3 regions of the Peribacillus sp. NPDC101481 genome follow, and region 3 is predicted to be linked to each of the others. Evidence: riboswitches for the same ligand, from Rfam matches in the RefSeq annotation. Region 3 holds a riboswitch; each other region holds the start of a gene.
What was found. Region 3 has a riboswitch for S-adenosylmethionine ahead of ACIROD_RS12450 (methionine ABC transporter ATP-binding protein). Riboswitches for the same ligand answer to the same signal wherever they lie in the genome.
Positions count from the first base shown of each region.

Region 1 (8,101 bases), on a different contig from region 3:
TGATATCATTAAATTTCTATTTTCCTTTTTTTTGATCATGCCGATCGTTACGCTGATACATTTGAGCGGGCATATTTTCTTTGTTACGATCTTTGGGGGATCAGAAAAGAAAATATTGATCGGTTGTGGTACTAAACTTTTCGCCTTTCGGAACATAGAGGTGAGGAAATATTATTTTTGGAATGGGACTTGCGAGTTCAAGGGATTGAAACATGATAATCGATTGACGAATACGCTTATATATTTAGGCGGGTCTATCTTTAATTTGGTCAGCATGCTGATCATATATAGCTTAGTGTATCAGAATATCCTGGACAGCTCGGTAATCTGGTATCAATTTATCTATTTTTCTTTCTATATTATGTTTTTCTCCTTGTTTCCGATGTATTTCGCGGACGGATCGCCTAGTGACGGGAAGGCTGCGGAATTGGCCTTGAGGAACAAGCTGGAAGATAGGGTGACGGATGATATATTTGTGAAAAAAATGGATGATGATGATAGCTGCAAGTAAAAAGGGGACGTGCTGGTGGCCGTTCTTTTTTTTGTGACCTTTCCTTAGTACGTAATTACTGAAAAAAGGCATCTGTATACATCCTAAAAGGTTGTATCAGATGCCTGATGATTTAATGGTTAAAATGGATATTCACGATATTGTGTTTGAAGGGAAATCCATTTCGTAACAGTGAATTCTTCGACAATCCATGGGCTTCCGAATCTGCCTAAACCACTCATTTTGTTCCCGCCGAATGGTATGTTCGTTCCATCATTAACGGTTTGATCATTGATGTGTGTCATTCCGCTGTCGATTTGCAACCCCAAGCGTTCGCCCTTTTCCAGATCAGAAGTGAAGATAGCCGAGCTTAAACCATAAATGGTGTCATTGGCGATATCAATGGCTTCTTCATCTGTTTCTGTTTGAATGATGGACACGACAGGGGAAAACATTTCTGTTTGTGCGATTTTATCCGAGTTCTGTACATCCCGGAAAATAGTTGGTGTCAGTACATTGCCAATGCGTTCTCCCTCAAGTGCTACATTGACCCCAGCAGCTTTAGTTTCCTCGATGATTTGTTGTACCTTTTCTAATTGACGCTCGTTCACAAGTGGTCCAATGATTGTTTTAGGATCTAATTGGTCACCAAATGGAAGAGCTTTTGCACGTTCAACGAATTTTGCAGTAAATTCTTCGTAAAGGTCTTTATGCACGATTATGCGGTTAATGCACATACAAATCTGTCCTTGGTGAATGTACTTCCCAAAAATTGCAGCATCAACGGCACGGTCCACATCTGCATCAGATAATACAATGAAAGGATTATTACCGCCGAGCTCCAGCGCAACTCGTTTTAGGTTTTTCCCTGCAATGGCCCCGATGTGCTGTCCTACAGGAGTAGAACCTGTGAAGCTGATTAATTTGGGGATCGGGTTTGTCAGCATGCCATCACCGATTTCTTCCAGGTCAGTTAGGATCATATTAAAGACGCCTTTTGGAAGACCGGCATATTCAAATGCTGCAGCAATGATGATTCCTCCAGTAAATCCAACTTGAACGTCCGGTTTGTGAACGACTGCATTTCCTAATGCAATGGCTGGTGCGATGGTTCTCATTGACAAGTTCATCGGAAAGTTAAACGGAGATATTGAAGAAATAACTCCTAGTGGCAGTCGATGTATATGATTGACTTTATGATCTATAGCTGACGGAACCTCATGCATTTGATATATTTCATCCACCATGTTAGTAGATTCTTCGACTATTTCCATAGTAAGCTGAAATTCAACATTTGCTTTAATAAGCGATCCACCCGTTTCACGGGAAATCATTTCAACGATTTCATTCCGGTTTTCCTGTAGGAATTCACCAACTTTAAGCAGGACCTGACGACGTTTTTCAGCTGATGTTTTTGCCCAACCTTTTTGAGCATTTTTTGCTATTTCAAATGATTCTTCGAGCTGTTTTGATGTAGCCAAGCTCACATTTGAAATCACGGCATTATTGTATGGGTTTAAAATATTATATCTGCGTTGACTTGAGCCTTCCATCCATTCCCCATTGATGAAGCTTTTGTTTAGATCCTTGAATTTCTCCATTTTGAACACCCCTTTATATTGTAAACAAATATATTTTACTGCTGTTTGTATCATATTTAAAATATCTATATAATTAAGTTTATATACGCTTTACATATATATCAGAGGTGCCAAAATGGATATTAGACAATTACGATATTTTCTTATTCTTGCAGAAGAAGGCCAAGTTTCCCGTGCAGCAAAAAAATTGAATATGTCACAGCCGCCATTAAGCCAGCAGCTCCGCCTTATGGAAGAAGAATTAGGGACTACTTTACTTGAGCGAAAAAGGAACGGTAAAAGTATGGAATTGACCGAAGCTGGGAGGGTACTTTACGAGAAGGCTAAGAATATGCTGCAATATTTCGAGGACTCTTTGCTCGAAGTGAAGGAAACGGGTGAGGGAATTAAAGGTACCCTTTCAGTAGGTTCCGTACTTGCCTATATGTCTTATTTACCTGATAAAATTAATGATTTTAAGAAAAAATATCCTTCCGTTTCCTTTAAAATTTTCGCAGGAGATCCATATGAAATAAGTAATTATTTGGAGAATCAGGATATTGAACTTGCCATTGTTCATTTACCTGTCGAGATGAAGGGTCTTTCCATTTTGAACATAGGACAAGTGCCGAATGTTTTTGTTGTACCTGAGGTTTGGGACAGTTTCACTTCAAAGAGTAGGGTTCATTTAAAGGATATTGAAAATATCCCATTGCTTTTAGTGCATAGGGAAAAAGGACAAGGGATTTACGAAGAAATTATCGAGGAATTTAAAAAGCGGGAAATACAGCCAAATATTTTATGCGAATGCCATGATGTAAATGTTCTGCTCTCTCTGGTTTCAGCTGGAGTTGGGGCGAGTATTGTTCCGAAATCAGCTGTTTCACCTCATATCATAAAAGGAGTGAAAGTGTTGGATATTATCGATTCTTCAATTCAATCGAATATAGCTTTGGTTTTTAGAGAAGATCGTTATCTTTCCAAAACGGCAAAACATTTTTTTGAGCTGTTTTGAAGAAAAGCTAGGCCTGCCTAATGCCTAGCTTTTACGTTACATTTAAAGATGAATCATTCCCATACTTCTTTTGCTACATCAACGACGAATTTCAGCTTTTCCCATTGCTGTTCTTCGGTCAGTTTGTTGCCGTGATGGGTGGAGGCGAAGCCGCATTGAGGGCTTAAGCATAATTGTTCGAGAGCAACGAAGTGCGAGGCTTCTTTAATGCGTGCCTTAACAGCTTCCTTGTCTTCGATTTCCCCATTTTTTGAAGTGACGACCCCCAGTACAACCTGTGCACCGCCATTTGGAATGTATTCCAATGGTTTGAAATCCCCTGAGCGTTGATCATCATATTCCAAGAAGAATCCATCTACTTTTTCCTTTGCCAATAAAGTTGGGGCGATACGGGCATAGCTTCCTTCAAACGCCCATGTCGACTGGTAGTTTCCGCGACATAGATGGGTAGTGACGATAAGGTCTTCTGGTTTTCCTTCCAATGCTCCATTAATTACGCGAAGTGCTAGATCAATTAATTGTTCCCTTGTATATTTTCCGTCTTTGAACTGGAAATCTGGAGCTGAAAGTCTGGCAATATATACATCATCCAATTGAAGATAACGCACACCTGCTTCATAAAAGGCTTTCAAAGCATGCTGATAGGCCTTGATGATATCATTTGCATAGTCTTCGATATCAGGGTAGATGTCTTCATTATGAATGCCTGCAGCAAATAATTGATTCGGACTGGGAATCGTTTGCTTGGCAACGGCACGTCCGTTCACGATTTTGTTCAATTCAATGAAATCACGAATGAAGGGATGTTCAGGATTGAATGAAACCTTCCCGGTATTGCGAACGTTATATCTCTCTGTTTCCACACCATCGAATGTGAGACCTTTTTCAGTAACATATCCCTCGATGCCATTTAAATGCTCGAGGAAGTCGAAGTGCCACCATGTTCGTCTGAACTCACCGTCCGTAACAGCCTCCAATCCAACTTCAATTTGTTTATCGACAATCCGATTGATTTCTTCGGTTTCAATTTCACGAAGCCGCTCTGCTGAAAGGGTACCCTCCCTAAATTGCTTTCTGGCAATATGTAAACGTTCCGGTCTTAATAAACTTCCGACGTGATCGGCCCTGAATGGTGCTTTCGTTAATGTGATTGACATGTTGCATTCCTTCTTTCCTTTTAAAAATAAAAAACCTCTTCTTAAAAAATAAGAAGAGGTGTTGGCAACAAAGCTATATACTCTTCTTATCTTCAAGTTTTTAAACTTCTGGAATTAGCACAGTACATGAATAGTCTGTTGCTGAGGCATCAAAGGGCCAGTCCCTCCACCTCTCTGGATAAGAGTGTCTATTAAATTAACTATGACTATACAGGTAGTTTTTATAAAGGTCAAGCGCTGGAGGTTGAATATTTCGAATATACCGTTTATTAATCGGACTGAAATGTTAACGGCATCAGGGAATCCGGCATATGCTTTGAGTGGGGAGGGAATGCAAGGATGAGTCCATTCAAAAGTGGCATACCGATAACGGTAACTGAAGCTATGATAGAGAGAATCATAAAAATGAAATCATCTTGTCAGGATATTAAAGTCGAGATTACGCCAAAGCATATTGTGCTTTCCGGAACGATGGAAGTGAAAAAAATGATGTTTAAGAGTAACGTAGCTTTCCGGATTACATTAAAACCGGTTCATGTGGAAAAAAGAACGATTTCATTTGAATTAGTGGAAATGGAACCAGTTGACAGGAATTTCATCAACCAAAGGATATTTAACAGACCGCCATTTTTTGAATTTGAAAAAAGAACGATCAAAATGAATGTTAATGCTTGGAACATCGTGAGAAAAATTCCGGTGGGCACAATTAAATCGTATGAACTTGTCGAAGGTGCATTGATAATGAAACTTTCTTTATGAGTTAAGGGATATTTTACATACAACCTTATCCGCAATCTATAAAGGGAGTGCCAGGTATGTTAGTGTTATTGTGAGATTGTCATGAAAAAAATGTGATTGATAAATCAAGCTCTTTAAAATATACTAAATAACTTGAAGTTTTGAGTTTTTCTGGGAATGAGGAGGATAATGATGGATCAAAAGATTTTGCCTGCTTCAGCAAGCATGAAGGATTTTGAAAGATTTCTAGAAAGTTCCTATGAAATAGGTGTGTTTCTTGATTTGCATATATCACAATTGAAAAATGTAAGTATGATGGCAAAACAACATAATAAGAAAATGATTTATCATGTCGATTTGATCCATGGCATAAGAAGTGATGAGTACGCGACAGAATTCATTTGTCAGGAATATAATCCCTATGGGCTGATTTCGACTAAATCAAGCGTTATATTGAAGGCGAAGCAAAAGGGGGTCATTGCCATCCAGCGAATCTTTTTAATAGACTCACATGCGCTTGAGAAAAGTTATAAGCTGGTGCAGAAAACCAAGCCGGATTATATCGAAGTATTGCCGGGCGCCATGCCATGGATGATAAAAGAAGTGAAGGAACGATTGCAGACACCGATTTTTGCAGGCGGCCTCATACGTACTTCGGATGAAGTCCTGAATGCCCTTGATGCTGGAGCTTCGTCGATCACCACATCCAAAACTGAATTATGGGATATCGTCTAATAGGGGAAAATTGAAAAAAATTACAGAAAAATAGATTAATTTTTCACAAAATATTGACAGCGTTTTCATAACCTAGTATATTTTACAGTACAAGTTAATATATGTGACGGAGACTAGGAGATTCACAACAGATCTATTCATAATTTATTTATGAAGATAGTTCTGCTGTGGATCTCCTTTTATTTGTTGGCAAGGTTTAATAATTTAACAGGGGAGGGGTTTTATCATGACTCCATTTTGGGGAGAAGTGTTAGGCACGATGATATTAGTTGTATTCGGAGCAGGTATTGGGGCTGGTTCATCCTTAAAGGGTTCCTATGCAAAGGATGCCGGATGGATTGTTGTCACGATTGCGTGGGGGTTGGCCGTTACCATGGGGGTTTTTGCAGTAGGGTCCATAAGCGGGGCACATTTAAACCCGGCGGTCACAGTAGGTTTTGCCATTATTGGAGAATTTCCTTGGAGTGATGTGCCCGGTTACATCGTTGCCCAAATGATTGGCGCAATCCTGGGCGCGACTCTAGTATTCCTGCACTATTTGCCACACTGGAAAGCTACGGATGATCCAGGAGCGAAGCTTGGTGTGTTCGCGACTTCACCTGCGATCCCGCACACATGTTCAAATCTATTAAGTGAGATGATTGGAACTTTCATCCTTGTTCTTGGATTATTATTTATAGGTGCCAATGATTTTACAGAGGGCCTAAACCCATTTGCAGTCGGGTTATTGATTGTCGTGATTGGGATGTCTCTTGGCGGAACGACAGGATACGCCATTAACCCGGCCCGCGATCTGGGGCCGCGCATCGCTCACTTTTTGCTGCCGATACCCGGTAAAGGCAATTCCAATTGGGGCTATTCATGGATTCCGGTCATTGGACCGATTGTAGGGGGTTCACTTGGTGCCGTTTGTTATAAAGCATTCTTTATGGGGGAAATAACAGCAGGATTTTGGTCTGTTTTGGGTGCAAGCCTGGTACTATTGATATTAGCCTATGCTTTTGGTAAAAAACAGTCACATGAATTGGAAAGCAGAAATATCGCCAGTTAAATTAAAAGGAGGGGCATACACAATGGAAAAATACATTTTATCATTAGATCAGGGAACAACTAGTTCGCGGGCGATTTTATTTAACGAAAAGGGGGAAATCGTCCATTCCTCCCAAAAGGAATTCACGCAGCATTTCCCTAAACCAGGCTGGGTCGAGCATAACGCCAATGAGATTTGGGGATCGATCTTGGCGGTGATTGCCGGTGTACTATCTGAATCCGGTGTAAAGCCAGAGCAAATTGCCGGTATCGGGATTACTAATCAGCGTGAAACGTCAGTCGTTTGGGATAAGGAAACAGGTAACCCTGTTTATAATGCGATTGTATGGCAGTCCAGGCAAACAAGTGAAATCTGTGATGATTTGAAGGAAAAGGGACTTAATGATCTATTCCGGGATAAAACGGGATTGTTGATAGATGCCTATTTTTCCGGAACGAAAGTGAAATGGATCCTTGATAATGTAGAAGGGGCACGACAAAAGGCGGATGAAGGAAAGCTGTTATTCGGTACCATCGATACTTGGCTGATCTGGAAGCTATCAGGAGGCAAGGCTCATGTAACGGACTATTCCAATGCATCCCGGACATTGATGTACAATATCCATGAACTGAAATGGGATGAAGAACTGCTCGAGATATTGACTGTTCCAAAGTCGATGCTGCCGGAAGTGAGGCCTTCCTCTGAGGAATATGCACGTACGATCGAATATCATTTCTTCGGCCAATCGATTCCGATTGCAGGGGCAGCCGGTGATCAGCAGGCAGCATTATTCGGCCAAGCCTGCTTTAATGAAGGAATGGCTAAAAATACGTATGGAACAGGCTGTTTCATGCTCATGAATACAGGAGCCAAGGCTGTCAGCTCCGAACACGGACTATTGACGACCCTTGCTTGGGGATTGAATGGGAAGGTCGAATATGCACTTGAAGGCAGTATATTCGTAGCTGGCTCCGCCATCCAATGGCTGCGCGATGGACTGCGGATGCTGCATGATGCCAAGGACAGCGAAGCCTATGCAAAACGGGTGGAAAGTACGGATGGAGTATATGTGGTACCGGCTTTTGTAGGACTTGGAACTCCATATTGGGACAGCGAAGTGCGGGGAGCCGTTTTTGGTTTGACGCGCGGCACATCTAAAGAGCATTTCATTCGTGCCACACTTGAATCACTTGTGTATCAAACGAAGGATGTCCTTGATGCAATGGAGGCGGATTCAGGAATCGAGCTGCAGACATTAAGAGTGGATGGCGGGGCAGTCAAGAATGACTTCTTGATGCAATTCCAAAGCGACTTATTACGTGTGCCCGTCGAGAGGCCTACCATAAACGAAACTAC
Region 1 is NZ_JBIWNJ010000003.1:574,628-582,728, forward strand. It holds gene ACIROD_RS21545 (hypothetical protein) at 1-511, shown strand, start outside; gene ACIROD_RS21550 (aldehyde dehydrogenase family protein) at 631-2,091, opposite strand; gene ACIROD_RS21555 (LysR family transcriptional regulator) at 2,207-3,085, shown strand; gene ACIROD_RS21560 (5-methyltetrahydropteroyltriglutamate--homocysteine S-methyltransferase) at 3,139-4,242, opposite strand; SAM riboswitch class I at 4,326-4,427, opposite strand; gene ACIROD_RS21565 (hypothetical protein) at 4,582-5,001, shown strand; gene ACIROD_RS21570 (glycerol-3-phosphate responsive antiterminator) at 5,173-5,715, shown strand; gene ACIROD_RS21575 (MIP/aquaporin family protein) at 5,942-6,766, shown strand; gene glpK (glycerol kinase GlpK) at 6,789-8,101, shown strand, end outside.
Region 1: another riboswitch for S-adenosylmethionine. It lies ahead of ACIROD_RS21560 (5-methyltetrahydropteroyltriglutamate--homocysteine S-methyltransferase); the one in region 3 lies ahead of ACIROD_RS12450 (methionine ABC transporter ATP-binding protein).

Region 2 (8,101 bases), on a different contig from region 3:
TTGCTGCGACATGGCCATTACAATGTAAAAGATATTTTTGATGTGAACGGTCAATATGGCAAAATAAATTGGATTACTTGTATGGCATTTCTTGTATCAATCTTGGCGGAAATCCCTTTTATAAACACATCATTCTATGTAGGACCGATAGCCAAGGCTTTTGAAGGAGCAGATATCGCTTGGATTATTGGGTTAGTTGTCCCAGCTGTTTTGTATTACTTCCCAATGAGAAAAAAGTTGAATACCGCTGAAAATGCAATAAACAAACAAAAGATTGGTTCAATAGAGAATACAGACGCTTCCGAAGAGAATGTTAAGTAAGATAATAGAGAACCGTAAATGAACTGCACCCAAAATGGAGGTGCAGTTTTTTTGACCAAATATAAAATAAAAAGGCATGAGCCCGGTAGATTACCGGGTTCATGCCTTCAAGGCTGTTTAAATAAAGTGACTAACCATTTGGGTTCACTTCAGTTCAAAGGTTCTGTTTTTTTTAGAGGATGATGTGGTATACCTCTAGTTGTCTAAATACAAATAAGGGTCCAGTTGAATTATCCTGACTCTTCATTTAAGTTTGAATGAAACTTTTTCAAAGAATCATACTTTAAGAAGGCCCCCAATGAGAGGCCTTCTTTTGGTACAAACTCGTTATTAGTTGTAGAAAAAAGCGTTATAAGGTCCAATTGATAAGCAATCCAGCTTGAGCTAACCCACCGCCGAAACCATATAATAAAACCTTCTCACCACCACTGAGCTTCCCTTCTTTTAATCCTATTTCTAAAGCTAATGGAATTGTCGCTGAAGAAGTATTTCCATACTCCACTAAGCTATATAAAGTACGCTCAATTGGAAAGCCACTTCTATCACATATTGATTCAATCATTCTTAAATTTGCACTATGCGGTACGAACCAATCAACATCATTCAATTGATATTCGGCATTTTTCATCACAGTTTGCATTCCTTTTGGAACGGTCGTGACAGCCCATTTATAAACCTCACGTCCATTTTGTACAAGGTTGCCACTATTATTTAAGTCTTCACCATTTATTCGTGTCGATAGGTTTGTACTATATAAATGTTTTCCGCCTTCTCCCTCAGAATACAAATGTGAAGAAATAAAACTTGGCTGTTTTTCATCATATTCTACAAGAACTGCTCCTCCGCCATCTCCAAATAAAATACAAGTGGCTCGATCTTCATAGTCCATAAGTTTAGATAAAGTATCAGCTCCAATAACAAGAACTTTCTTGTTTAAACCAGATGTTACTAATCCATTAGCTACATGCAGCCCATAAGTAAATCCTGCACAGGCAGCGTTTAAATCAATAGCTCCAGTATTCTTAATACCTAGCTTTGCTTGGACTAAAGATGCTACACTTGGAGTGTTGAAATCAGGTGTAAAGGTACAGACAATGATCATATCAACATCTTCGACAGATTTATCATACCGTTCCATTAAATCCTTTACAGCTTTATAACCTATATCACTAGTAAACTCTTCTTCATGTGCAATTCTTCGTTCTTTAATACCAGTACGTTTAACAATCCATTCATCATTGGTTTCAACCATTTTTTCTAAGTCTTTATTTGTTAACCTTTTTTCAGGAACATACGAACCTATCGCAGTAATACGTGCTTTGGATTTGAACATAGAATAGCCACCTCGTGTGTATGAATTGCATCATTTTATAACTTGATATTAACACCTGGTACTAATTATAAAGCAAAAAAAATCTTATGCAACTAACCGTTACATTTTAAGAAAAAGAGCGGGGCAAAGCAACTATTTTAAAGTAAAGCACCTGTTAGTTTATTACAATCTCTAGAGAGACTGCCAAAAGTCATCTTCAAGACATTTTGTATTTCTGACAATTATACTGATAGCTTGAATAAATTCTGCTTGCATCACTGAACTTGTCAAAAAAAAAGCCATACTCCTAGTTGATGCAGCTCTTACTATTTATGATGGCGACAGATTTGTTCTTGTCTTTCGAGATTTTGTTCAACTGCATATGTAGTGCCCCATTCACACATTGTATTTAATACAGGTACAAAGGATTGACCCAACTCAGTTAAACTGTATTCTACTTTTGGTGGTACTACTTTATATACTTCTCTTCGGACAAGCCCATCTCTTTCTAACTGCTTTAATTGGTCGGTCAAAACTTTCTGGGTAATGGCCGGTATTAGAATATAAAACTCTTTTGTCCTCATTGGTTTTTGACTCAGAAAAAAGAGGATTAAGCATTTCCACTTTCCTCCTACAGTATTCATGAAAATATTTATTCCAGTATTTAAACTCTTCATTCCTCATTCCTCCTGAATAGGCACATAAAGGTGGCTATGCCACTTTATTGTGCGTTATTTTCTTCTACATCATGGGTCCATTATACTCTGATTATGAAGCAAATATAACATTGGGAGTGAACACGATGAGTGTAAGGGAGATTATAGAAAAAAGACGTTCCGTAAGGCAGTACGATCCCGATTATAAAATTAGTCCCGAAACGTTGGCGACATTTATTGAAGGAGCCAGTAAATCGCCTAACGGAAACAATATTCAAGCAACACGATACCTGGTTATAGATGAACCATATTTAAAGAATTTGTTACTGCCCATTGCTTTTAATCAGCAACAGGTAATTGAGGCCTCAGTACTGATTGTTATACTAGGTGATTATCAAGCATTTGAAAAAGAAAATATCATAATGATACATGAGGATGAGTTTCAAAAAGGTTATTTTGACGCATCAGTAAGAGATTATCTAACAAACGCGGCAATCAATTATTATCTAAATAAATCAAAAGAGGATTTAAAGGTTGAATTAATAAGAGACGCAAGCCTGGCGTCAATGTCGTTAGTTTTATTGGCGAACGAGGCAGGTCTTGAAACCATTACAATGTCCGGGTATGATTCCGAACAATTAAAGTCAGCTTTAAAAATTTCTGATAGGTATTTAGATGTTATGCTTATCGCCATGGGGAAAGGAATTAAAGAAGGTCACAAAACAGTAAGACACGATGTGAACAAAGTCATTTATAAAAACAAAATATAGTGAGTGTTTTTACTTTTTAAAAATTTGAATATTGGAGATTAGTGTGGAAAGAGGGTTAAAAAGAACCCTCTTCCCCTATCATCTTATAGTTAAAACTCACCACGAGTTACAGTCTCACATTTCATCCACATGCAGACTTATCATATAGTCATATAAACGTAACGGATTCATTTTAGTGTTTTTGTTTGTAATAAGTTACAGCGAGAGCAAGGGCCAGCACTGTTCCTTTGACGATATCCATCGCATAATACGGAACGGACATCATGATCAGCCCATTTTGTAGGATTCCGATCAGGACTGCTCCGACAAAGGTTCCAAAGGCATTCGGTTTTCCCGCTCCTAAAACGGAGGAACCAATGAAGGCAGCCGCGACGGCATCCATTAAATAGGGTGACCCTGAATTGATTTCCGATGTCATGACCCTTGAAGCAAGGACAATCCCCCCGATTGCAGCAAATAGAGCCGAAAGCAGATAGGCAAGGATTTTGTATTTATTGACCGATATCCCGGAAAGTCTCGCCGCTTCCTTATTTCCCCCAATAATGTACATATAACGACCGTGCTTCGTATAAGTCAAAAAGATATGGGTCGCTATCACAATGACGGCCATGATCAGGATTATCCACGGTACCTGGCCAATTTTGGCGAAAAACGGGCTGATCAGTCCTGTTGCGAACGTCCCGTCTGGCATGACCATATTTTGCGAAACCGTGGCCCCTTTTGTATAGGTAAGGGCAATTCCCTGGATAATGAACATGGTAGCCAAAGTCATCAGCATGTCGGGAATTCTCAATTTAACGATCATGAATGAATTCAAGGCGCCTACGACAAGTGAGGCACCGATCGCAGCTAATATGGCAATTAATGTATCCTGTGAAAACCAGACAAACATCGAGATGACGATGGCATTGGCCAATGATGCGACGGAGCCGACGGAAAGGTCGAAGCCATCCACGGTCAGGGATATCGTAATGCCGATCGCAATGATGGTCACGATTGAAATGGAACGCAGGATGTTGACCAGATTCGTAGTTTGAATGAAAGATGGATTGGACACGGCAAAAATTCCAATCAGAATGATAATCGTCAATATTGTGCCGTATTTATAGAAAAAGTCGAATAGTTCCACCTTTTTCTTCACTTTCGCTGTCTGTGTAACAGGATTGGGTATGCTCATTCTATTTTCCTCCTGTTGAATAGAATAGTAGTTCTTCTTCATTCGTTTTACTTGTTTCTAATTCGATGACAGTGCTCCCGTCATATAACACATATGTCCGGTTGGTAATGCCAATGATTTCGGAAAGCTCGGATGATGCATAAATGATCGCCTTCCCATTCCTTGCAAGCTCTGCAATCAATTCGAATATATCCTTCTTGGCTCCAACATCGACCCCTTTCGTTGGTTCATCGAATATGTATACATCCGCATCGGCCATAAGCCATTTCCCGATGGCAACTTTTTGCTGATTGCCACCTGAAAGGTTTTCGACATTCACTTCCCCTGAAGGAGTTTTAATGCCGAGGCTTGCGATCATTTCCTTCGCTCTTTCCTTTTCCGCCTTGCGATTCACGAAGCTGAATGTCTTGGAGAATTTGCCAAGACTGGCTGCCGTCAAGTTCGCCGAGACTGATTCCTGAACAAGGACCCCTTCTTTCCTGCGTTCCTCAGGTACAAGTGCCAGACCGCTTTTTACTGCTTCGTGTGGTGATTTCAAGGAAAGCTTTCGACCATTCAGGATGACTTCCCCCGCTGTGATGGACGTATGGCCGAAAAGGGTTTTACACAGCTCCGTTTTCCCAGCCCCGACCAACCCTGCCAAGCCGATTATCTCGCCTGCTTTAATATTCAAACTGACATTTTTAACTTTCTCTGCATCTGACAATCCGTTCACTTCCAGAATAACGTCGCCAATCGAAGCATTCACTTCAGGAAACTGTTCATCCATGGTTTTTCCAAGCATGTTCTCTACGACTTCGGTACGGGTTATATCTTCCTTCTTTCGACTTGTGACACGCTCCCCATTCCTCATGATTGTAATTTCCTCACAGATTTCAAAAATTTCGGGCAGACGATGTGAAATGAAAATGATTCCCACGCCTTTTTGCTTTAATTCATTTACAATTCGAAAAAGTTCTGTAGTCTCCGTTTGACTTAACGGAGCAGTTGGCTCGTCGAGAATCAGGAATTTGCATTCTGTCGAAACGGCTCTTGCTATCAGGACCATCTGTTTTTCAGCCAAGGTAAGGTCTCTTACCAGCTTTTTCGAAGGGACACGAATTTTCATATCTTCAAGAATAGAAGCCGCTTGGTTATGCAGCTCTTTCCATTGGACCATCTGTTTTTTTCCCATGTTTTGGACCATATCATTCAACATTACATTTTCCCCAACCGTTAAATAAGGGATGAGGGCGGTATCCACTTCCTGATAAACAATTTGAATGCCTTGTTCTTGAGCCGCTTTTGGTGAGCGGATATCCCTCTTCACCCCATCAATATAAATGTCACCTGAATAATGAACATGGGCTCCCGATAAAACTTTCATTAACGTCGATTTCCCTGCTCCGTTTGCACCGACCAATGCGTGGGCTGTCCCCGATTTTACGGAAAAATCAACATCACTCAGCGCCTTCACCCCCGGAAATTCAATCGAAATCTTCTTCATTTCTAGTTGCGTGCCCATGTCCATTCCCCCTTATTGAACAGACACTCCCTTCTACTTGAAAGAGAGTGTCTCTTTTTAATTTTTATAATGATCTTTCAAAACCTTCATCCAATCTTCTTCAAATTCCGTCGATACACCCCAGCCATCGACAATACCAGACAGATTTGCCATGTTCACCGCTTCTTTAGACGCTTGGATTTGCTTTTGTGAAATAAGTGAAGCCTTCAAGTCATAGGTTTGCGGCGTTTCTTCGCCCGCTAATTTTTTAGCCAATATCCTCATATTCACTGCACCGATCAACTTGGGATCTACTGCTGCCGTGTAGGACCATGAGCTATCAGCCGATTGGATTTCCTGGAGATCTGCATTCGAGACATCTATTCCATATATCTTCACTTCATCGCGGCCCGCCTCTTTAATCGCCCGGGCTGCACCGATAGCAAAGGCATCCCATGTTGCGAAAATGGCATCCAATTTACCTTTAGGGTATTTATTCAGCATTGCGGCTACAGCATTTTGTGTCTGAACCGATGTATCAGCAGATGCCACTCCGAATCTTTCGACTTCTTTGATTCCAGGATTTTCTTTTAATTTTTCCTGATAGACTGCATTTCTTCTTACCATTGGAGGAAAACCGTCCACCCAAAGGTATGCAATTGCCGCTTTACCTTTCTGTTCTTTTATCAGCTTATCAAAAGCCAGTGTTGCCAACGCTTCATCATCTTGTGAAGTTAATGTCACGCCTTCTATTTTAGATAGATCGCTTATTGAATCGAATGTGACAACGCTTTTACCTGCATCAACCAACTTTTGAACGTCATTCACAGTTGCTGCATCATCACCATGTGAAATGATATAGCCGTCATAATCTTCCTCCAAAGCCTGCGCTATCGCATCATGGAATTTAGCCGTATCACCATTGGCTGTGTAAGTATCCACTTGAAACCCCAGTGCTTCTCCTTCTTCCTTCGCCCCCGCCAGGTATTGGGCCGTATGATCATCACCGCCAATTTTACGGATCACTTTGATTCTGGCTCCATCTCCATCAGCGAATCTTTCCGGAACATTTTCAAATGATACTTTTTCTTCTTTCTTCGACTCTGTGGAACTCTGACCTGTAGAGCACCCCGTTAAAAGCAAAGCGGAAGCGATGGCTGAAATGAATATACCTTTAATAGACCTTTTCATCTTGTTTCCCTCCATTTTTTCTTATTAGTCTTATCAGTTAAGTTGGTGTAAATCCCAAAATAAAAACCTCTCTAATATAGAGAGGTTTAATCGGCTGTTTTGCAGACTTGTCCCTCTCTTATCTGTCAAAACATTTCTGTTTTGCAGGATTTAGCACCAATTCCTAATGGAACGGTTGCTGGGCATCTTAGGGCCAGTCCCTCCGCCACTCTTGATAAGAGATATATCGTGTTACGTTTTCGTAATTATCACTTTATAGGGATATAGTCGTAAAGTCAATAGATTTTTGAATATTTGAAATGTTCCCCGTTATTTTTTATTTTCTTTGAAGCTGGGCTAGACGCTTTTTCTCAATCTTTTCAAGCCGCTCCAACTGCCTTAATTTCACTTCGAACAAAGTGATAGGGTCACGGTAAACTTCCGGATTTTGTTTCATATGCTCCAATGCAGCCTGGTAGTCTTTTATTTCAGTCTGCGTTTGCTCTATCGTTTTTTGAAGTAATGCAAATGAACCGCGATAGAAAAGGGAGATGTCACGATCCAAAGATTTTTCAAACAATCCAAATTGGGTAAGGAAACGCTCCGTGATCATTTCCGCAACATCCAGGTAATCTTCACTTTCCAGGTATTTCTTATAACGATTGTACATATTGGCTTTATTTTGCGGTATCGCCCCAAACAGCTTCCCTGCCCCTTTAAGCAGTAATTGAGATGGAGTCCTGCGCAAAAGGATATTGACGTTTTCGATGCGGATGCTGCTTGTCATCCTGTCGGCATCACGGCGCCAGTCATCCAATACTCTGAAGTCGCCTGCAAGCGTAATCCGTTCTTCTTTGTATAATTCATTGAAACCGGCACTCATCTCATCCATAAACTGCTGGCTTTGTGAGAACTCCATTTGGGAACTGGCAATCCAGTCTTGAAGAGAACGGTAATATTGAGGCATGATCTTGTCAGAAATGAAGTTTTGAATCCGCTCATTCATTTCCTGATTTAACTGTACATGGACCTGACTGAAATCACTGCTTTCCGTTAACGATTTAGAGCAATCCCTCAGTAATTCAGGAATTTTTGAATAAAGCTGATTTTTCACTTCGTCCTTAAGCGAACGATACGACCTTATGATATTTTCACTTTTCTCTTTTTCCAAATCAGCCAATTGGTTGACAGCCCCATTCAGCTTGACTTCCA
Region 2 is NZ_JBIWNJ010000004.1:238,238-246,338, forward strand. It holds gene ACIROD_RS22765 (purine-cytosine permease family protein) at 1-321, shown strand, start outside; gene ACIROD_RS22770 (ketoacyl-ACP synthase III) at 671-1,654, opposite strand; gene ACIROD_RS22775 (winged helix-turn-helix transcriptional regulator) at 1,960-2,310, opposite strand; gene ACIROD_RS22780 (nitroreductase family protein) at 2,436-3,059, shown strand; gene ACIROD_RS22785 (ABC transporter permease) at 3,232-4,236, opposite strand; gene ACIROD_RS22790 (sugar ABC transporter ATP-binding protein) at 4,238-5,740, opposite strand; gene ACIROD_RS22795 (sugar ABC transporter substrate-binding protein) at 5,798-6,910, opposite strand; SAM riboswitch class I at 7,026-7,131, opposite strand; gene ACIROD_RS22800 (GTPase domain-containing protein) at 7,227-8,101, opposite strand, start outside.
Region 2: another riboswitch for S-adenosylmethionine. It lies ahead of ACIROD_RS22795 (sugar ABC transporter substrate-binding protein); the one in region 3 lies ahead of ACIROD_RS12450 (methionine ABC transporter ATP-binding protein).

Region 3 (8,101 bases):
CAAACCATTGGGCGAGAGATCGGATTTTTTCGCAAAGCTCCTTTCGCTTAGCAGGACCACAGGCTGTATCCCCTTTGTATTTGGGGAGAATGTAATCAATTGGGATGAGGAGACAATCAAAGGTTATGTGTTTGATAACGATGACTGGCACATTAATGAATTTCCTTTTCCTAATGTCATCTATGACCGGCTCCCAAATCGGTTGACGGAAAACCGCGATGGACCTAAAGAAGTGAAGCAGAAATTTCAAAAAGAATATACCATTCCATGGTATAATCCTGGTTTTTTCAATAAATGGGAGGTAAATGAAAGGTTATGCGCAGATGAGCGGGCACTGCCATATTTGCCGGAAACGTATCCATTTCAATCCATGTCCGTGGTGGAAACCCTTCTTTCCCATTACCGGCAAGTTTATATAAAGCCCATTCACGGCAGCCTCGGCCTAGGGATTCATCAAATTCTTTATGATAAGCATGAGAATGTTTACTATTGCCGCTATACAAATGAAGCAAAAGAAAATAAACTGCAAAAGTTTTCCACACTGGAATCCATCGTTAAACATATTTTTCACGACCGGCCGCTTGAGAATCTTATCGTGCAGCAGGGCATCCCATTAATTCGATCTGAAAAACGTCCAGTGGATTTCCGGGTCCATACGAATAAGGACAGTAATGGAAAATGGCAGGTAACCGCGATCGCCGCAAAAATCGCCGGTGCCGGCAGCGTCACGACCCATATTAAAAGCGGGGGTGTGATCAAAACGGTTGCCGAACTGTTTGGAGATGACGATGAGGCCAAAGAAGTCGAACGAAAGCTATCGGAAGCCGCGCTGATTTTAAGTGACAGTATAGAAAAGAACTTGGACGGCATCGTTGCAGAAATAGGATTTGATTTTGGATTGGATAAAAAAGGGCAGGTTTGGATGTTTGAAGCCAATTCCAAACCGGGACGTTCCATCTTCTCCCATCCAAAACTCAAGGATTTCGAATTGCTGACCAGAAAGCTTAGCCTTGATTACGCCATTTATCTTACGGAACAGACGATTACGAAATCAATCAGTGTGCCGCGATGAACATTTTTTACGATATCCCCACTGAAAATTGGTACCACAATCAAGAAAATGCGGAACTTTTCGCCGGCTCTGCCGAAGAGGTAATCAGCTATAATAAGGATCATACGAATCAACCCCTAATTCCTATCACCATATTTCCAGGTAACCGGATGCTTGCCGTCGGCATACTGACTGTTTCCAATCCCAAAAAGGAATCAGGTTTGGGTGGAAACCTGACCCTTTTTCGGGACCTATCACTATATTTATTGAAACATGGAATATTGGCGTATGTATTCACAGAAAAGGCCCTTCATTCCGAATCGATGAGAGGGTATGTTTTTTCCTCCATTTCAAACAAGTGGATCGAATGTAAAGTGCCCTTCCCTGACATCGTCTATAACCGAATCCCCTCTAGGAGCTATGAGGCGTCAGGAGAATTCCAACAGCTCATCGGATATTTTAAAGAATCTCGAATGAATCTTTTCAACCCCTGTTTCATAGATAAATATGTGATGTTCGAAGCATTGATGGAAGAAGGATCCCTCACCAATCACCTTCCGCCCACCATGGTCTTGCGAAACAGCGGCTGCCTTGATGCTTTCCTGGAGACCTACAGGCATATATACCTTAAACCTTGCAAAGGAAGCCAAGGTAAAGGCATTTATACCATTATCAGAAATGATGATGATACACTATTGTTCAATAGCTTAAAGCATAGTGAGTCCTTCCCGGATTTCGCGTCATTCTGGGAAACAAAAAAAAGGGATTTATTAAAAAGGAGCTACCTTGCTCAACAGGCGATCATTCCAAAAAAACTTTTTGGACACCGTTATGATTACCGGATTCTGGTCCATTATGAAAAAGGTTTTTATAAAGTGACCGGCAAAGCGGTAAGGATGTCACAAACTCAGGAAATCACTACCCACACTCCCCAAGGGGGTAAGATCTTTCCTTATCAAGACCTGCAATCAAGAAGCCTGAATCGAGAATTAGCGAAAATCGCCCAAAAAAGCGGTGAGATACTTTCAAAAAAAATCGGATTTCTCGGAGAGTTTTCCATGGATATAGGGGAAGACGAATCAGGATCGCTCTTCATATACGAGGTGAACTCAAAGCCCATGCAATTCGATGAGGAGGAAATTGAAACAAACAGGCTTTTGCATTTAAAAAATCTTTTTATTGAATTAACTTTTCCCAGCCTGACAATTAAATAGCACCTCCAGCTGCCGTTTTCCATTATAATTAAATGAGAAACTGTATATATGGAGGTAATACATATGATTACTCATTTTCAATGGACACCACTGCATAAGAATCTGCCAGGATGGAAAATTTCCTTTTATTTCAACAAGCAGGCAATCCAAGCCTTGTATCATAAAGATGGATCCATCGAGTGGACAGCCAATCCGCCTTCCGAAACAGATGAAGCCAAACTTAAAAGCATGATACATGATTTAATGATCTTCCATGTATATGAATGAACCGCCTTTACATTCATGAAATCCCTAAACAGAATAAAAAAAACTCCTTTGCCTAAACTAAAGAAAAGGCTAGGAGGGATTTATTTTGGATAAAGAAAAAATGACATTTTTGAAGGATACCGAATATGATGGCAAGGACTCCGTTTACCTTGATATCGACCGTATCATCAATGAAGGTATGGCGGGCGGAAATGTGTATGAAGTCGCTAACCTTCAGAACATCGAAGAAGCACATGATTTTTATGATGAAACAGATCCCAATATCAATAAATGAATTATGTGGGCTCTCCTATGGAGAGCTCTCCTTTATATCAGTCAGACCGTTAACATTCAAATTGTTCGATTCTCCCTGGCACTCAAAATATTTTCGTTTAATATCGATGTAATGATATGCTCTGAATCCCATTCATGCCCAGATATCTCGATAAGAGGATAGCGATTCGGTAAAACGACCTGCTGGATTTCATGAACGGTCAGCCCTTGAGAATGCAGGCGTAAAATTTCACCTTGGAGGTTTTCCAAATAATCCAACTTTTTCCTGAACATTTCCTTTCCATCAGGGACATGCCCAGCATGGCAGCAAAACACTTCCCCGAAGTCATATTGAAGTAATCTTTTTATGGAATCAATGATGACCGGGATAGACTCTTCCCGTAAGACAAGCTTTGTCTTTGGTGTTACGAAAAGGTCTCCTGAAAAGAGCACTCCATTACTGTTATTCAAATACACCATATGGTCCTTCGCATGGCCGGGGGTAAAAATCGGCTCCCACGTTTGGGTGCGTGAATGAATGGCCTCCCCTAGCGGCTCAGCTTTAAAGGCGTCTCTCTTTCCCCAGAAAATTTTGCGATATTCAGGATATACAGCATCCCTTGCACAAACCTCAACCGACATCGGGTGAATGAAAAGCGGGACCTTTTTATGTTCCTGTATCCAGGCAGCGCCCCCCGTATGGTCTTCATGATAGTGAGTCAAGGCCACTGAGTCGAAGTCTGCGGACTCATAGAACGGAATAAGCTCTTTCAATAAAATTTCTGCTCCAGTATCTATCAATAGGCCATCCGTTAAAAAAACATTAACACTCATTCCCGCCTTGTTCCCGCCAGGAGTCCCGTGCACACAAACCACATCATTTATCGTCTTAATCTCTCTCATTCAATTTCCTCCCCATCATTGTACAAAAATAGTTTCATCTTCCTTTTTTTAACTTTACTATAATAAATGTAGTACCACTTTACCTTTTTGACAAGGAAATACTGGAATAATTAACCTGGATGAAAATGCTGGATTCTTGTATAATAGCCCTTTTTTAACGGACCTTACAAGACTTTAATAATAAAAATCACCCCAAAAACTTCAGAAACGATTGACATTGTCGGATTTTACAAATAATATAGATTATATTAAAAAACTTGAAATATTCTAAAATAATAATTTACTTATCAAGAGTGACGGAGGGATCAGGCCCTGTGATGTCCGGCAACCGCCCTTAGGGAACGGTGCCACTTCCTGCAGAATGATTGCATTCTGAAAGATAAGACGAGATATAATTTCGCTGCCTCTTTCTGAATGATAGGGGCAGTTTTTTAATGTTTAAGGGGGAAAGCTCATGATTGAAATCCGTTCAGTCCGAAAGGAATACGTCTCGAAGAAAAACCGAGTTATCGGAGTGGATAACGTATCCTTAACCATTCAAACTGGCGAAGTGTATGGAATTGTCGGCTACAGTGGAGCTGGAAAAAGCTCATTACTCCGCTGCTTGAATTTGCTTGAACGTCCGACAAGTGGAAATATCATCATCGACGGCATTGATTTAACCTCTTTATCAAGTAAAGAGCTTCGTAAACAACGTCAAAAAATCGGAATGATATTCCAACACTTTTCACTGGTCAGTTCAAAAACCGTTTATGAAAATGTCGCTTTCGCCTTAAAGGCCGCGCATCGATCGAAGGATGCAATCAGGTTACGTGTATTGGAATTGTTGGAAATCGTAGGGCTCAGCGATAAGAAAGATGTCTATCCGGCGCAGCTTAGCGGTGGACAGAAGCAACGGGTAGGCATAGCCCGTGCCTTAGCAAATGACCCCACTGTACTATTATGTGATGAAGCGACTTCAGCACTTGATCCAACAACTACAAAAGCGATTTTACAATTATTGAAAAAGATAAGCAGTAAGCTTGGCATCACCATCGTGTTGATTACACATGAAATGGAAGTGGTCAAAGAACTATGCCACCGTGTCGCCGTCATGCAGGACGGCCGTGTAATTGAAGAAGGTCCCGTTTATGAAATATTTTCACAGCCCAAGCAGGAGTTAACGAAGCAATTCATTAGCAGTGTTCTGGATTTCGCACTCCCTCCGCACTTGATTGAAGAAAGTAAAGGTACGATCATTCAAATTCAATTCGAAGGGCAAACCGCTGGTGAGTCGATCCTTTCGGATACTCTCCAATCCCATTCAGTAAAGGGTAATATTTTACACGGTAAAATTGAGTATATCCAGGATGTCCCTTTAGGCATTTTAATCATCGAGTTAATAGGCGATGCCGCTCAAATTCATTCGGCATTGCAATATATAAAAAATCGTTCCAGTTCTGTGGAGGTGTTAAAACATGTCACTGCTTGATTCCATCGTCAATATTTTACCTGATCTTAATAAAGCCTTTCTTGAAACGATTTATATGGTCGGCGTTTCCCTTGCAGTAGCCCTGCTGATCGGTTTACCGCTTGGAGTATTGCTGTTTACCACAACAAGGAATTTATTTTTTGAAAATAGTATCGTGAATCGCTCTCTAGGATTCGCAGTCAATATTGTCCGTTCAATCCCTTTCATCATTCTCTTGGTCGCCCTCCTTCCTTTAACGGATCTTCTAACTGGATCGACGATAGGGCCGAGAGCGGCTTCTGTTTCCCTGTCGGTGTCCGCAATACCTTTTTTTGCAAGAATCGTTGAAACGGCATTACGTGAAATAGACAGAGGAGTGATTGAAGCTGCAATTGCCGTAGGAGCCACTCCATGGATGATCATTAAGGATGTACTTCTACCAGAGGCAAAACCGGGTATAATTCAAGGACTGACATTAACGACCATTTCGCTTATCGGTTACTCAGCAATGGCAGGGACAATCGGCGGAGGCGGAATTGGCGACCTGGCCATCCGGTACGGTTATTACCGTTATGACAACACAGTCATGATCACGACGATCGTCTTGCTGATCTGCCTTGTTCAAATCATTCAAATGGTTGGTGACAAGGCCTCATACATAGTTAACAAACGATAGTGATCCGTCATTTTTCAATGATTCAATACATTTCATTACTCAGGAGGAATTTCAAATGAAGAAAATAGCTTCGTTATTATCAGTCTGTGCACTTGCCCTTGGCTTGGCAGCATGCGGGAGCGATGATGCATCCCCAAAAACTGAAGACAAAAAGGAATTGAAGATCGGGGCGACTACCGGGCCCTATGCCGATATGGTTAAAGAGGCCATAAAACCAGGTCTGGAAGATCTCGGTTACAAAATAGAGATCGTCGAATTCACCGACTATATCCAGCCGAATAAGTCCCTTGGCAACCATTCGATCGACGCCAACCTCTTCCAGCATAAGGTGTACATGGATAACTTCGCTAAAGAAAATGATTTAAAGCTTTCCGACCTTATCATAGTTCCAACAGCACCAATGGGCATATATTCGAACAAGTATAAATCATTGAAAGAAATTAAAGACGGTACATCCCTTGCAGTGCCCAATGATCCGGTTAACCTCGCACGTGCACTTAAAGTGCTGGTGGATGAAGGGCTGATTGAAGTAGATCCAGATGTCGACCCTTTAAAAATATCTGAAAAGGATGTAACGAAAAATCCAAAAAACATTCAACTCAAACCATTGGAATCCGCTCAATTGCCCCGGGCAACAGACAGTGTTGACCTATCAGCGGTCCCTGGCAACTTCGCTCTTGCAGCGAAAATGGACCTACAGGATGCCATTGTTTTAGAAAAAATGCCGGATATGTATCGAAACGTTGTTACAGTGAATACAATAGATGTAGACTCCCAATTTGCAAAGGATATTAAATCAGTTGTGGAATCCGACCAGTTCGAAAAAGTCATCGATGACAAATTTGCCGGATTTGGAAAACCAGACTGGATGAATTGATCAAATAATCGTGGCCTGCTTCCCCTTATTGGGAGCAGGCCTTTCATTAAGGACAAAGTGGCAGCCGCCATGGAAAACCTTGAAATCCTCACAAACCATGCAAGCAGCTCCATGAACTAAAAAACGATGGGGTTTTTACCCCATCGTTTTTTTAATTTCCTTCACATTGTTTATTTAAAAATAATAATAAAAGAATGTTTCAACCTACTGTCTGTTTCCATAATCCTAGGAGATCACTTTCATGTTGTCTGTGAATGCCTGCTTTTCTATCGGCAGATTCCGGACGGCTCTTTTCCCAATTCCATATATCTTCGAGAGTTTCTGATAGGGGACGGAATGTTAGTCCATTATTGATGGCTTTATCGTTATCGACAGCCAAAAACCCATTCAAAGGTTCCTTTCCTCCAGGTAAAGGGAATTCTTCTGGTATCCATAAAGGCATTTCTCCCCACGGCTCTACTTTATTGTCCTTTAAAAATTTTTCAGATACCCATGTAAAATCAGCATTACTTCTTGTTACCTTTTTGCAGCCTTCAAGTAATTGCTCCATAGTCAGTGTGTAATCTGGGCCAACGGCATTATACGTACCTGTCATGCTTTTTTCTATCATTTGTATGATCCATTGGGCCAAGTCCCTTGCATCGATAACTTGGATTGTACGTCCAGGGCGTCCAGGAGCTAAAATTTCTCCCCCCTCCGCTATCCTTTTAAGCCAGTACGGCAATCGGTCAGTGTAATCATATGGACCCACTATTTGCCCGGCACGAATTGACAGGACTTTCCCCGGCAGTTCTTTTTCAGCTGCTTTTTCGCTTAATGATTTTAACGGTCCATAATATTCACCGTATATCGGTCCAGCAGTTCCGTGGGTGATCTCCTCTGCTTTATCTTCATTTAGTGTATGAACTTCTCCATTTTCATCAATTCCTGGCTCGGTCGGATCACTGTAAACTGAGATGCTTGAAATATATGTATAGTGTTTAACTTGATTAAGCAATCTGCAGGATTTCGATACAGTTCGAGGGATAAATCCTGATGTGTCAATGACTGCATCCCACTGTCTCCCTTTCAACATTTCCAGGTCCCCGTCGCGGTCCCCTTTTAACTGTTCTATTTCGGGAAAGACATAAGGATCGCTTCCACGATTAAAAAGTGTGACATCATGCCCTTTCCCTATCGCAGCTTTTGCTAAATACCGGCCTAAAAACCGTGTACCGCCCAATAGTAAAATGTTCATAAGATCTCCTCCTCTTTAACGATATTCCATAAAGCATACGCAATAACCTTTCCTAACATTAATAATACTTGCAACTTTTCTTTGATTTTCCCTTTCGGAAAAACTGGCAATATCCTAATCTTTTGAACTTTATTCTTTTTCGCTATAATGAAATGGAAAGAGAGAAAGAAGGTG
Region 3 is NZ_JBIWNJ010000002.1:510,006-518,106, reverse strand. It holds gene ACIROD_RS12475 (YheC/YheD family endospore coat-associated protein) at 1-1,072, shown strand, start outside; gene ACIROD_RS12470 (YheC/YheD family endospore coat-associated protein) at 1,069-2,265, shown strand; gene ACIROD_RS12465 (YheE family protein) at 2,329-2,532, shown strand; gene ACIROD_RS12460 (hypothetical protein) at 2,618-2,806, shown strand; gene ACIROD_RS12455 (MBL fold metallo-hydrolase) at 2,863-3,687, opposite strand; SAM riboswitch class I at 3,969-4,073, shown strand; gene ACIROD_RS12450 (methionine ABC transporter ATP-binding protein) at 4,142-5,158, shown strand; gene ACIROD_RS12445 (methionine ABC transporter permease) at 5,145-5,813, shown strand; gene ACIROD_RS12440 (MetQ/NlpA family ABC transporter substrate-binding protein) at 5,869-6,690, shown strand; gene ACIROD_RS12435 (NAD-dependent epimerase/dehydratase family protein) at 6,890-7,927, opposite strand.